DNA from 2 places in the Rhizobacter fulvus genome. Region 1 is predicted to be linked to the other one. Evidence: riboswitches for the same ligand, from Rfam matches in the RefSeq annotation. Region 1 holds a riboswitch; the other holds the start of a gene.
What was found. A riboswitch is a leader RNA that binds a small molecule or an ion and turns the genes downstream of it on or off. The one in region 1 is predicted to bind cyclic di-GMP.

Region 2: another riboswitch for cyclic di-GMP. It lies ahead of ACWH49_RS22910 (diguanylate cyclase); the one in region 1 lies ahead of ACWH49_RS03775 (GGDEF domain-containing protein).

The regions. Positions count from the first base shown of each region.
Region 1 covers NZ_OZ224516.1:768,403-775,594, forward strand. The annotation lists gene ACWH49_RS03770 (carboxylesterase/lipase family protein) at 1-395, opposite strand, end outside; gene ACWH49_RS03775 (GGDEF domain-containing protein) at 480-2,177, opposite strand; cyclic di-GMP riboswitch class I at 2,275-2,367, opposite strand; gene ACWH49_RS03780 (hypothetical protein) at 2,563-2,946, opposite strand; gene ACWH49_RS03785 (hypothetical protein) at 3,114-3,281, opposite strand; gene ACWH49_RS03790 (hypothetical protein) at 3,340-3,555, shown strand; gene ACWH49_RS03795 (hypothetical protein) at 3,552-3,818, opposite strand; gene ACWH49_RS03800 (hypothetical protein) at 3,870-4,100, opposite strand; gene ACWH49_RS03805 (hypothetical protein) at 4,123-4,338, opposite strand; gene ACWH49_RS03810 (hypothetical protein) at 4,430-4,630, shown strand; gene ACWH49_RS03815 (DUF2334 domain-containing protein) at 4,645-5,415, shown strand; gene ACWH49_RS03820 (DUF4142 domain-containing protein) at 5,412-6,032, opposite strand; gene ACWH49_RS03825 (hypothetical protein) at 6,145-6,327, shown strand; gene pepA (flocculation-associated PEP-CTERM protein PepA) at 6,399-7,192, opposite strand, start outside.
Region 2 covers NZ_OZ224516.1:4,827,414-4,834,605, reverse strand. The annotation lists gene ACWH49_RS22930 (hypothetical protein) at 16-297, shown strand; gene ACWH49_RS22925 (TniB family NTP-binding protein) at 524-1,495, shown strand; gene ACWH49_RS22920 (TniQ family protein) at 1,492-3,009, shown strand; gene ACWH49_RS22915 (hypothetical protein) at 3,284-3,865, opposite strand; cyclic di-GMP riboswitch class I at 4,279-4,361, shown strand; gene ACWH49_RS22910 (diguanylate cyclase) at 4,548-7,192, shown strand, end outside.

The DNA.
Region 1 (7,192 bases):
CGCCGGTCGGCCGGGCGCCAGATGTTCAGGTACAGGCAGTCCTCGCTGCCGACGGCCTGGTTCAGCGTCGCGCCGATGGTCGGGTCGTAGCGGTTGTTGGCGCCCGGGCCGTAGATGCGCCCGTACTGGACGCAGGCGTTGCCGAACCGAGTGGCCGATCGCGGCGCCTTCCAGTCGTCCGGATCGACCGGCGCCTTCCAGCGCAAGTCGCCGACCGGGGGCTTCGCGAACGGCACGCCCTTCCAGGCGTAGGTGCCGCTGCCGGCCGAATCGTCGACGCCGACGACCGTGCCGTAGCGGGTATGGCGCTCGACGGCGGAGTCGGCCGCCGCCGCCGTCAGCGCGAGCTGCCAGACGCAGGCGACCGAGGTGAAGAAGAACGTGAGTTTGCGCATGTGGGGGTCTCCGACGAGAGGATGGACGGTAAGGGTCAATGCCCAAACGCCAAAATCGGACAAACCCTCGAAAGGGCAAGCGCGTCAGACCCGCGTGGGTACCCAGCGCGGGCGCGCCTTGTCCGAATACATCGAGCGGTCGCTGCGGTGCACCAGCGTCTCGACGGTGTCGTCGGCCAAGGCCTGGCTGAGCCCGATGCTCAGCGACACCGCCAGACCCGGCGAGATCGCGTCCCACTCGAACTCGGCGACGGCGTGCTGGATGCGCGCGACGATCTCGGCGGCCGTCGCCTGGTCGGCGTCGTTCAGCAGCACGATGAACTCGTCGCCGGCCAGCCGCGCGGCGATGTCGCGCTCGCGCACGCTCGTCACCAGCAGCTGCGCGACCGCCTTCAGCACGCGGTCGCCGACCTGGTGCGAGTGGCCATCGTTGACCGACTTGAAGTGATCGATGTCGATCATCGCGACCGTCAACGGCCGGAAGTCGGCGACCGCACCGGGCAGCCGATCGGCCAGCGCGAGCTCGAACGCGCGCCGGTTCGCGATGCCGGTCAGCGCGTCCTCGAGCGACCACCGTTCGAAGCGCCGCGAGGCCTCGAGCGCCTGCTCGAGGTGGCGCTCGCTCTGCCGCGCACCGAGTTGCGCCTTCACGCGCACTTCGCGACTGTGGATGCTCTCGCGGGCGATGCGGTGCTCGCGCGAGCGCAGCGCGCGCCCCTCGAGCATCGCCATGTCGGTGCGGCCCTGCAGCTCGTACACCTGCACCAGCAGCAGGTGCGCCAGGCAGGCCAGCTTCTCGTGCTCGACCGACACCGCACAGGACTTCATCTCGTTGAGCGCGACTTCCGCGCTCGCCCAGTCCCCGCGCATCCACGCGAACTCCGCCAGGCCCCAATGCACCAGCGCGTCGAGCCAGGTCACGGCGCCGCCGAGCGACCCCAGCGCGCGCTCGGCGTAGATCTGCGCGTTCTCCTCGTCGCGCTGCCAGGCCGCCCACAGCAGCTTCATCGCCAGCGAGATCGTCCGCGCCATCGGCAGCATGCCGGGCATGAACTTGAGTTCCTCGTCCGAGCGCTCGAGCTGGCGACACTCGCGCACCAGCTGGCTCATGCGCGTGAGGGCCGGCATCGCGGTCGTCTGGTAGCGCTCGTTGACGAGCCGCATCGACTCGACGAACAACTGGTTCAGCTTAGGCTGGTACGCGCTCATCGGCGGCTCGCAGCGGGCGGCCAGCAGCACCGCCGTGTCGAGCGACGCGGCGGCCTTGTCGAACATGCCACTCCAGCAGTAGGACATGCCCAGGCAGTTGAACGCCAAAACCGCCGATGCGGTTGCGCCGTCGACACCACAAAGCTGCACCGACAACAGCGCGGCCTCCAGCGATTCGTCGGTCTGGCCGAGCAGCATCGTCGCGTGCGCGAAGGTGTTGAGCGACGCGCTCTCGCCGGCGTTGTCGCCGACGCGGCGGAAGATGTCGGCCGCCCGGCGGCTCGCCTCGGTGGCGCGCCGCAAGCGCTGCGCGACGCGGTCGCAGTGGGCCAGGCAGGCCAGCGCATGGGCCTCGGCGCGCAGGTCGCCACCGGCCTTCGAGGCCAGCAGCACCGACTGCGCCAGGCCGCGCGCGGTTTGCGCCTCGCCCTGGTCGAGCGCCCGGTACGCGCTGGCGAGCGCCGGCCCGGACGAGTCGCCGGGTGCAGGGGCGCCGCGCGGGTCGCCGCCCTCGGCGGCAAGCCCATGGACGGGCCTCGGCGCGAGCGGGATCGAGACGTCGACGTCTTCCATGTCCGGCATCCGTGGGCAGGCGCATTCGGAAGGGTCGCTGCGCCGCGGACTGGGTCGACGTCAGGTCGACCACGGGCGGGCAGCAGGGCTGCGGCGCCTCGGCAGTTCCGCTGTCATGAGGCGCCGGCTGGCGCTCGAAGACCGGTGACTTTGCGACCCCGGCTTTCGCGCGGGTGAGCCTTTTCTATGGTCGATGCTAGCGCAGCCCCCGCCGCGCAGGCGTCTCGGAGCGTGTCGAACGGTTAGCAGATGGGAAACAATCCGGCCCGCCGTGCGATTTGTCACCCGAGTGCAGGCCGAAGCGGCGTCGGCGCCTGGCCCGCGATGGCGGCCGACACCGCCGCCTCGACCGGTTGAGCCGTTGGTCCGGCGACGCGTTCGATCGTCAGTTCAAAGGCCGGCCCGCCGGGCGGTCCGGCGCCTTCGACAGCGCGAGCCAGTCGCGCGCCGCGGGCTCCGAATCGAACAGGCCGATCTGCAAGCCGGCCTCCGCCGCGACATGCACGCCGAGGTCGACGATCGAGCGGCTGCGTCGGTCGGGGATCACGACGGCGATGCGCGTATCGGCCGCGAAGCCGAAGCCCGCCACCTGCTTGAACCAGCGCAGCACGCGATCGCTGGAGAGGTCACCCCGGGCTTCGACGATCGCCAGCACCGCGCGCAATTGGCGCTCCCTGGAGCGGCGCGCCACGTCTTGCCAGAACGTCGACAGCTGCCGGGCCGCGTCCGCCGACTCGGTGGGTCGTTCGCCGCCCAGGCGCACCGTCATCAGGCCATCGGCTTCGGTGGTTTCGAACGTGTAGGTCATCCGCCGTGAGGGCTCGAACGGGCGAAGGCGTGCATTGCGACGAACGCAACAATCGACACCTCGACATGGTGGACACCCGGCATGAAGGAAAGTATGCCAGCACGCACCCCGCAGCCGTCCTGAGCGGCTCAGCGCGCCGCGTTCGAAGGCACCTCGCTGCGCGAGCCGGACCGCCCCGGCGTCAGCACGACCTTGCGGCAATCCTCCTGCTTCTCGTTGAACATTTCATAGCCGCGCGCCGCATCGGTCAGGGGCATGCGGTGGCTGATGATGACCTCCGGATGCAGGTCGCCCACACCTCGGTCGCGCTTCAGCGCGGCCCGCGGATTGCCTGTCTCAGGACGGAGACATGCAATGAATGCACTCTGGCTGTTCGTGGGCGCAGTGGTCGTTTGCCTGGCCCTGATGGCGTGGCTCGAACGCCGCGACGCCCGCATCTTGAGGGACCACCTGCGGCGTCGCTTTCCGGTGCGCCTGACGAACTCGTTCTGGGGCGCACTGAACCCGAACGATGGTCACGACGTGGAAGCGGGTGCGGCGGACCCGCGCGAAAACCCGGAAGCGCGCTAACGACCGCTCGGCGCCGTGCGGGCCGCATCCGACCCCGGCATCGCTTCCGGCCGCGACGGTGTGGGCGTGCTCGCCGCGGGCGACGCCATCGAGCGCTCGCGCGTCGTTCCGCCGCCTTGATCGCCCGGTTTGCCGCAGCCCGCCGCGGCGGCCAGCAACAGCAGCACCAGCGCGGCGACAAGCGCGCGCGGCCCGCGGCGACGGCGCCGGCGTTCAGGCTGCCGACGAGCGTCCCACCGATTCGTTGCATTGACCACTGTCATCGCGTCCTCCCGTGCTTCAACCGGGACTCCACGGCAATCGGGATGCCCCGTTCACTTCTCGGTCTTCTTCGCGCCGCGAATGTTCATGGCAGCCAGACAGACCTGCAGCGCGATCAGCGCCCAGGCGCGCGCGTGCACGCCCCACGCGATCCAGAGCAGGTTGCTCAACAGGAACACCCAGAAGCCGATGTTGCGACGGCGCTCCTGCTCGGAGGCGACCAGCCACGCGGCCAGCACGGTGACGGCCATCGCCGGCCATTGGATCAGGTCGAAAGCGAACATCCGCGCGGGCAACCGGCGCGGCTCACGGCGCGTCGAGCGCGGCGCCGGGGTCTTCCTCACCGGCGGTGGATTCGGGCGGGCCTTTGCGGGGTGGCGATGGCGGTGCCGGGAGATCCGGCTCGTCGACGAATTCGGGTTCCTCGCGGTCCATCACCTCGGAGCGCGGCAACGGGCTCTGCAGCGGCGGCAGCGCGGGCGCCGATGCATCGGCGGGCTTCTGGGGATCAACGGTCGGCACGACATGCTCCTGGTCCGAGCGCGGGCGCTCCGTGCTCAGGACAGGGCAATGCCCGTGCCCGGCACGCTTGCACAGCGAAGTGCCCACGGGCATGCCTCTTGCCGCTCGGTTTCCAGTATCGAACGGAATCAAATTGGAAGGCCGACAGTTCGATGGCAGCGCCGGTGCCCGGTACGATGGGGGCCATGGCGACGATCAGTACGGCATGGGCAGCGGCGTGAGCGTCGGCTACGACAGCAGCGCCAGCGACAAATCCGGCAGCGGCGGTTCGGGCGCGACCGAAGAGACGTGACCGCAGCGCACACGGTGCCCCCTTCGACGCAGCGGGCACTGTGCGTCGTGCTGCACGACGTGGCCCCGCCGACCTGGCGCGCGTGCCAGTGGATTCTCGGCGCGTTGCGCGAGGTTGGCGATTTTCCGGTCACGCTGCTGGCGGTGCCGCGCTATCACGGCGCGCGTCGCCACAGCGGGTTCGAGCGCTGGCTGGTCGAGCGCGCTGACGGCGGCGACGAGATCGCGCTGCACGGCTACAACCACATCGACCACGCACAGCCGCGCGATCCGGTCGATTGGCTGCGGCGCCGCGTCTACGCCCGCGCGGAGGCGGAGTTCTGGGCACTCGACTACGCCGAGGCCAAGAAGCGCCTGCGCACCGGGCGCGACTGGATGCGCAGCATCGGCCTGCGGCCGCGCGGCTTCATTGCGCCGGCATGGCTGCTCGGCCCGCCCGCCTGGCGCGCGCTGAACGAGCAACCGTTCGAGTACACGACGACGCTGCGCCGCATCCACGTGCTGGGCGTCGATCCGCCCGCCAGCCTGGCCTGCCAGGCACAGGTCTACAGCCACTCGAGCGTTCTGCAGCAGATCGCCTCGGTGCGCTGGAACGCGTGGCTGGCGCGTGCGCAGCGTGACGCGGCGCAAGTGCGCCTCGAGCTGCACCCCGGCGACGACATCCCGTGCCTCAGCCACGCGTGGCGCCGCCTGCTGCGCCAGCAGGCAAGCGACCGGCGGTTCATGACGCTGGGCGATCTGGCGCGCGACGTGCGCGTCGGCGTCCGGTCCGCGAGGCAGGGCTAGACGTTCGACCCGCTACCGGCTGACGGCCGAAGCACAGCCGGTGCGGCCCCGCCCAAGCGCCAGGCCGCCTCGCCTTTCTGCGCCAACTTCAGGTGGGCGCGCAGGATCGGCAAGGTCGCGGACGCATACGCCTTCAGCTCCAAGTCGGCCCCCTCGCGGGCCTCCTTCTGGAACAACTCGATCGCCTCCCGCGTATCGCGGTACATCCGCGCCACGTAATCCCGGTCGAACGCCGCACCCCTCGACGCGCGCCACCGGGCCGGCACCGGTTCGTCCGGCCGTTTCGCCAGGGCGAGCCGGCGCTGGCCCGCGTAGCGCCGCACGTCCCTGCCGATCCTGGCGTGATCGGCGGCGAGCCGCCTCGCGAAGTCGCGCACATGCGGGCGCGTGGCCTGGCGCAGCGCGAGCCGGCTGAGCGCCTGGTCGGTCCGGCTGATGCGCAGCGCGGCACGCAGGAATTCGCGGTCGACGCGGTTGAAGGATTCCGCTGATGCCGCCGACACCGCCGGCGCCCGCACGGCCCGCGCCATCGCCTCCGGCGCGAGCAGGCAGGCGGTCCACGCCGCGCATGCGCGCAACACCCAGCGGCGATCGAGATCACGCGGCTCGCGGTTCACCAGTCCCCCGGTCAGTTCGCATGGGCGTGGCAATCGGCAGGCCCGTGCGCGGTCGGCATCCCGCTTGCCAGGGCTCGTCACGGGCAATCCGCCCGCCCTGGAGAGTACCGCCATGCCACACCCCACCCGCAGAAGCCCGCGCCCGCAACGTGCCGAACCGCTGCAACCCGACCGGCCGGCCCGCGGCGACGACGCCGAACCGCAGAAGCCCGAGCACGACGAGGCGGACGCGCGCGCCAAGCGCCAGGAGCAGACCGACACCGCGCTCGACAACGTGCGCGAAGGCTATCGCTGACGCGCCGCGGGCGCCGTCATCGCGATCGCCCCGGAAGCTCCCGGCGCGGCGCGCCAGCGCCGTCGCGCTGCTCAGCCCGTTCGCGCGCGGCGACGCGCCATGAAGCCGACCACGCCCAGACCGGCCAGCAGCAGCGCGTAGGTCTCCGGCTCGGGCACCGCGGTGACCTGCTGCGCGTAGCTGATCTTGCCGCCACCCTGCGTGATCAGGAAGCCAGTCTCGAACGGCGTGACGGTGTCCGGCGTGTTCGCGAACGTGGTCAGGGCCGTGTCGAAGAACGGGTTCGGCGTCGCGAAGAACGCGGCATTGGTCGGGTCGACGACGAAGTTCAGCGCCGCACCGGCGAACGCGTAGAACTTGCCGCTTTGCGGATCCGGCAGCGTCGAGCCGCCGCCCGACTGCAGCGTGCCGGTCGCCAGCACCTTTTCGCCGGTGGCCGTCTCGGTCGGGTTGCCGCCGCCGTCGAAGCCGAAAGTCGCGGTGCCCACGTCGTTGTAGCCGTACAGCGTGTAGGTCAGCGTGCTGAAGGTGGCGGTCGTCGGAGTCGTGGCCGGGTTGGTGGACGAGGTCGTCCCGGTCGCGTCGAAGCGCACGTACATCCCGAGGCCGGGCACCGTGATCTTCGGGTCGGTCGCCGACTGGAAGCCGGTCACCACCAGGTAGCCGGACTCGGTGAAGGCACTGGCGTCCGTGAACGTCACCCGCGAGTAGTCGGAGATCAGGATGTTGTTGGCCGTCACCGTGGGGCCGGACAGGCCGATGGCGGCCGGGTCGAAGGTGAAGCTCGGCGGGTCCGCCGCCATCGCGGCCGAGCCGAAGGCGACAATCGCCAGCGCGACGGCGCTGCGAATCGACGTCGGCCGGT
Region 2 (7,192 bases), 4.1 Mb from region 1:
CGATGGCCATTGAGCATGAGCATGCACACCGCAGTACGCGGCCATGCACGCGAACTCAATCTCAATCCCGATGACATGAAGCAGTTGGTGAGAGCCGAAGAATCGTTCATGAAGAAGATGAACGAATTCGAGCTCGACAACAAGGCGGCACTCCGTCGCGTGCAGGCGACGTTCCTGCGTGAAGCTCAGACGCGGGATGCCAAGGAGGTGGAGGACGTTGGTAGCCGAGTCGCGTTCGACGCCACCGGGACAGAGACCCTCGATGCGGTGCTTGCTCAGCTGGGTGGTGAATCATGAGCGCACCCCTATTGCAACGCGAGCAGCACTCGCAAGATGCGCTCTTCGCAATGCCACTCCCACTGCATGAGTGCTTTGTGACGACGCCGCGGCACCGTGCAACCCTCGTTGTCTTCCAACGCCAGTTCATCGTTGCTTTAATTCCGACTGCACGCGGCGAAAGCCATCCGCGCATTGGGCAGCCTAGCTGCGGAAAGGCATGGCCGATGCATCTGGGAGATGAACTGTGAACGCGCCGTTGCCGCCGTACCCACAGTTCACGGAGGGTCCGCTGAGCAAGGCCTACAGAGCTCTACACAAGGTCTATGTCGAGACGAGCGTGCACCGCGAGGCGAACGATGCTATTCGACGCTTGTTCACATCGGCTGATGTCTTTGGCAGCCACCGTCGCCTCGCGCTCATCGGGCCGTCGGGTTCCGGAAAGACATCCGCGGTTCGCAACGCGGAGCGTTGGCTGAGAGCGCAGGCCTGCCTACAGCCGGAGGCGCCGACGCCGCTGCCGATGGCCGAAATCACTTCTGGAACCACCGCAAAGGGCCTGGCCGCCATGGTTCTCAGCATGGGCCATGACGCGTTTGCCGACCGCGGAACGCTAGACCAGCGCACGAACCGTATCGCGACGCTGGCACCGAATCTAAATTTCCTGGGAATCGCGTTCGACGAGTTTCATCACAGCTACGAACATCGGACCAAGAACGAAGCTGGAAAGATTAAGACGATGCTCAAAGCCATCGTCAACAACATCGCGCGTCCCATCATCCTGATGGGCACCGAGGGCGTCGACGCCTATCTCGACGACGAAACGGGCGAACTGCGCAGCAGGTTCAGGCGCATTTGCTACATGCGTAATCCCAGCATCACCAGCCTTGAGGACCTCAAGGACATTCAGGCGGTTCTGAATGCAATGAAAGCGGTCCTGCCCTGCGCGCCCGACTGTGACATCACCGGGCACGAAATGATGTTGCGGCTGCTGCTGGCCGCTGAGAGCCAGTTCGGCTTCTTGGTCGACCTCGTGCGTCGAGCGTGCGAGATTGGAGCCAACCAGGGAGCGCCATTTCTCCAACTGGCGCACCTTGTCGCAGCGTACCGGGAATCCGCGCGCCGAGCCGACAGAGTGGACGACCGGAACCCGTTTCTGATAGCCATCGAGATTGTCAAGAGCCGCCTGATGCAACTTCGGACGCCGGTGGTCGCATGACGCCATCTCCCCCGAAGCTGCTCGTGTGTCTACCGATTCTCCCGAACGAGAGCATCGCGAGTTTCGTGCAACGCCATTGCGCTGCCAACGCAGTCCTCAAGGTGGGTGACGTCCTGCGGCTAATGTCCGTCAGTGCGCGGAAGCCTGTTCGAAGCCTGTCTGCGTTGGTGCGCGATGACGTTGCCTTGTCTGCGCTTGAGGAACTTACCCGGTCAACCAAGGGCGCTCTGCAGGGCCGACTGCTGAGGCCCCTAGACGGCGCGCTCGGCCCCTTGGTCCGGCAAGATGAACACGAGTGGTCCGAAGACGCACGTATTTCTCCACATCAGGCCATTTGTCCGTTCTGCCTCGGCGACGAAGGCTACGGGCGCGAAGAATGGGAGTTCGTCCAGGCGCCTGTGTGCTCGGTGCACCGTGTCGCGTTGGTCGACCGGTGTCACATTTGCTCGTCCGGCATCAATGCGCTGAGAACTTCGCCTCTGCATTGCGGCGGGTGTGGTGCGTCGCTGGCAGAGGCTCCTACGTACGAGGTCACAGTTGCCACACTGCGCGCTGCGCAGCTCGTTCAGTCGACCATCACTTCGGGGCTCGGGCTGCCGGGCCATACATCGCCCATCACCCCTAGGGACTTGTCTGAACTGCTGCGGCTGTGTCTGCTGCCTCCCGAGGGCGCCAGAGCAACTTTTGGCCTACAGGGTGCGCTCCATCAGTTCCCGATAAAAATGCGGCTTGCCGCGCTTGAAGCGGTCGGGAACGCACTGACGGGCCGCAGCATCGATGCAATGGTCCTGCGCCGCTTTCTGTTGAAGCGTTGGCCGCACGCGCCGCTGCTGAGTCCAAGCCAGCAGCGGAGGCTGCTAGTTGTCGCGTGCCAAGAGGTTGGGATGTTGCGCGACGTCACCAACCTCGTTTGCGACGGACGGGACGACTTGGAGCCTGAGACGGCCGTTCGTCTCTTTGGCTTGCGCGTACCAAGCTTGCAAACCCGGCGGGAAGTAGCTGCGTTCCTGCGCGTCGCTGAGGCGGTTTTGACCCGTATGGAACAACTCGGCGTCTTCCTCACTCGTCCCTTGCCTGGATACGGCTACGACATGGACGAAATTCTCTCGCTGCGACGGGCGCTCGATGATGCGCATTTACCAAAGGACGTCGACGGAATACTGGGCATTCCCGGGCTAGCGGAAAGACTGATACACGCGGAGGTCTTGCAGTCCATTCGCATGGGTCAGGGGATGCGCATTCATGCGGATAGCGTCACTTCGCTCTTCAATGGCTTTTACCGGGCCGGTTCTGGCGTGGCCGCCGACACGGTGAAGGTTCGGTTCGGCGATTGGGCAGAGAGGTGCGGGTCGCTGGAACTGGTGACTGCCGCCGTCATTTGGTTGTTGGGCGGAAGCTTAGGCGTCGCCGCGTGGGATGCGCCATTCAGACTTGTCGACCTGTGGGTTGACCAAGCTCGGTTAGCCGAGCTCGACGCCAAAAGAGCAGCGAGTCACAAGCAGAATGCTGCGTAGGACGACGAGTCACTTGTGCCGCTATTCGAAACCATCGACTGGAGAAGGGCCTGATAGTGAGCACCAAAGTAACCATCAAATGGCGAAACCAGAGCTTCGGACGTCACGGATTTCACCTGTACGACGACGTGCTTGACAGTCTCGGCACTGACGATGAAACCGAACCCCTGTCTATCTTTGCTTGGACGGAGTTGCGGCCACGCTACAAACTCTGAACAGCGGCGGTGTCTCTGTGACTGTGGTCTTGCCGCGCGGAGTTGCTCGCGAACTCGGTCTACTGCCGACCGGACCTGGCACAAGCCGGACAGCAGATTCCGTTCGCTGACTTCGAACGAATTTTCCAATGAATCAAGGACTTCTCCCCTCGCAGCCCTTCGCCCTCGAACCGCCCCACGATAAGCCTTCCGCTCTGGGCCAAGACGATGCGCCCACCGTCGACCTCGGCCCACTCCCAGTTCGGCAAGGCGACGACGTCTTCCGTGCGCGCGTTGAAGAGCTGGTGCTCATCGAAGTAACACCCCTTACCCACCGGTTGATGCACCGTGACGTGAGCGAGCTTTCGCAGGCGCCAGTGCGTATTGATGCGTCGCTCGAACAGCGTCAGCATGCCGCCGGCGCTGTCGGGCGCCGTGTACTTCATCGTCCACCCATCGAGCCGCAGGCGCACGTAAGAGACCCCCGGGCACTCGCCGCCGTGCTGCTCGTGCCACGGATACGGCGCCGTGCGCTCAATGCCCCGTCCGTCCTTGAAAACTCCTTTTCCGTCGCTGTCGTTGACCCAGAGCTCCTTGCTCGACGCGAACGGGCCCCCACCATGCCAGCAGTCGCCCTTTGCAAGCAGCGTGAGCGCTTTCAAGTATGGAGCCTCCGAGACGGCCATCCAAGCGCCTCGCGCCCGAGAATCCCAGCGGCCATTCATGGCGAAGTAGACGCGGTGATTGCCGTCGGGCGACAGGTCGCAGCGTCGCTGGTAGATGCGTCTGTACTCCTTAGACCGAATCCGTGAAGTTCGTAGAGCGCAACTTCGCGATGATTCATCAGAACGGCAGCTAGGCCGGCAGCCTCTGGCCTTGCACGTGTTGTGTCGCGGCGCCATCACGCGCGCCAACGCGGACAACTGTCCGCGTCGCGAAACAATCCAGCCATAGAACAGCTACGGGTGACACCATCGAGCCCTGGTTGGCGTCTTCCGCTGATGCCTGACCTTGCTTCGATACGGAATACGTAGTGATTTGGCCAAGTTGAAAACCGCTACAAGTTGTAGACTGAAGGGAATCAGGGCACACCCGCGCGAAAGCCGGGGCCGCAAAGCCACCGACCAGCCCGACAGGGATGGCAGCGGGGCTGCCACCCACCTCATTTCGTGCGGACTGCACAGGAGGCGGTGTTAGTGACTATCGTTGTCACGCGGAACCGTTTCGTGTCGCGATTGCCCTCGCTCAGGAGCGCGCAGTGACACGTCTGAATTCGGTCCACCTTCCCTTCCCTCGCCGGTGTCTCGCCCCGTCCCAGGCCGCGTGCGGCTGTCGAGGCGCGCGATGAACCAACCCACCGATTGGCTACCGCCGTCAACGCCGTCAGGTTCATTCGACGAGATTGATGTGGCCTTGGCGTCTGGCGCGATACAGACTGCGCAACGCTTGGCAGAGGCGGTGGTCCGAGGTCAGGACATCGACGGCATGGTCGAGGGAGGCGCGTTGCTGCGCCTCGGGTACTGCGACTTAGCGATGTCAAAGGTTGAACGAGCCCGCCGCGGCGCCCGCCGTGCGGCGGGGCTATTTCGGGAGGCATGCGCGCTCACCGAAGAGGTCGAAGCGTTGGCGCTGTGGGCACGGGCCGCGAGCGTTCTTGGACGGAGCGTCGAGGCGGTGGAAACAGCGCTGTTGGCCACACAGTTGGTCCGCGACCTTCCTGAAGGAATCTGGACCGTTCGTGCTCACCTGAGTCTGGCCATTGCGCACAGTTGGGCGCAATCGTTCGTGCATTCCATGGCAGCGTTCGACGATGCCTTCGAGGTCGTTGCTCGGTTGGCCACACCGGGGGTGCAACTCGAACTCCATGCCGAACGCGCTTGGGTGCAGATTTTGCGCTGGGCCTTCGAACGCGAGGACGTTGGCGCGGCGACCGAGCTCTCGGATGTGGGCATGCTGTCCATAATTGCGCTCGACCCGCCCTCCGCCATTGAGTCGCTGACACCGGGTGCCGCGGCGAGTCTCCCCGACTTCGTCCGAACCGTGTGGGCACTCATGTCGTTGTGGGAAGGGTGCCGAGACGCTGCGCGTCGGATTCCGGTTCGGGCCGCCACCGAGCTGAACGCTCCGAGCACCGCGGGATGGCTGTTGGCCGCGCAATCTTGGGTTGCAGCCGAACTGGCCTACCGGGACGGTGACCTTGTCGCCGCGGGGATGCACGCCAGTCGCATGACCACTTGGGCCCGGGAGGTGGAGAACCTTCCGTTGACTGCGTTGGGCCACCGCATCGCTGGGGCCATCTACGAACATCAAGGTCGTGCGGACTTGGCTGTGATGGAGCTGCGCCGGCAACTTGCATGCGAAGGGACGATGCAAGCTCTTCATTTGGAAGGGCGAGCAGACCTGATGAAACAACTAATCGCAGCCCGTCAAGGCGCGCTGCACATCGAGGACCTGGCCGCCAAATCCATCAAGTTCGAGAAGTGGGCGCACGAAGACACACTGACGGGCATCCCGAATCTCAGACGATTCAACCAGTGCCTGAACGAGTGGTCCATCCTCGCGGCGAACACTGACAGGACGCTGTGCGTCGCATTGATTGATGTCGACCGGTTCCGTGACATCAACAACAATTTCTCGTACGAAATCGGCAATGAGGCGCTGCGCGGAATTGCCCAAGAGATGGTGGCGCACGTCCGACCTTCGGACCTTCCGGCGCGCTGGGGAGGCGATGAGTTCGCCATCCTCTTCAGGGACATCGACCTCGACGCCGCGCTCCAAATCGCGGTGCGCATCCAAGACGCGGTGCTCAAGCGGGATTGGTCCACGGTCGCGCCGGGCTTGAAGGTCAGCATCTCGGTCGGCGTCACGGCGGCACAACCCGGCGACGACAAGAACGCGCTTATCGCCCGCAGCGAACTGACGATGTACGAGCAAAAGCTCGCACGCAGACGCAAAGCGCTCGACGGTGTTGTCCAACCCGCCGTGCTCCGCAAGGTCGCGTCTTGGCTTCATTCGGCCAAGCGGGTCGTCATCTTTGTCGGTTCAGGCACCGGCGAGAGCGTCAACGCCATCGAGACCGGCAACCTGGGCGCCTGGAGCGCGACAGACCGGTTGGCTTTCGGACACGTGCAGGGCTTCCGAGAAAATCCAACCGCGTTTCGCCGTTTTTGGGCGAACTGGCGGGCTGCGAATGGCAACACCGCACCGTGTGCATTTCACACGGCGCTCGTCGCATTTTCCCGCCAGTTCCCCCAGGTCACGGTCGTCACCGAGCGAGTGGATGGAATCCTCCAGCGCGCAGGCGCCGACAACGTCGTGGAGCTCTACGGAAACGCTCATTTCGACCGATGCGATGCCTGCGGCAGCTTCCAGCAGCACTCGACGAGCAACTGCCTGTCCTGCAAGGCTTCTGCCGTGGCCATGCGTCCCGACATCGCACTGCTGGGCGCCGAATACAACTACCTCGAGTCGGCTGAGGTTGAGATGAAGTTCAAGCGAGCCGACGTGGTGCTGGTGGTCGACAGTGATGCGACCACCTACCCTGGCTCCGGCATGTTGGAAAAGGCCCGTTCCCGCGGGGGCCGAATCGTCATGTTGGGCGCGGGCGAGCGCACTCGCAGGTCAGCGGCCGACGTGCTGATTGATGCCCCGCCCGAGAGCGCGCTTATGCAACTCGGGCAAGCGCTGCAGTCCGCCGCCAGGGGCGAGACGGCCGAGGCCGAGCTCACCGACGACTGCTTCGACGTACTGTGCTTCCTGACCGGCCAGAGAACCGACAACTTCGGCTTCTCGTTTGAGCAGGCCATGACATGGAAGGATTGGGAAATCGAGCGTCACCTCGGCACGATTCCCTGGATTTTCCCTCTCACCACTGTCAGCAAAATGAATCCCGACGCGCCGATGCCGTCGCGGTCAGACTTCGAATTTTTGGCGCGTGATGAACGTGTTCGAAGCAAGGTGCACGAAGCCTACCTCCGCATGCTCGGGTT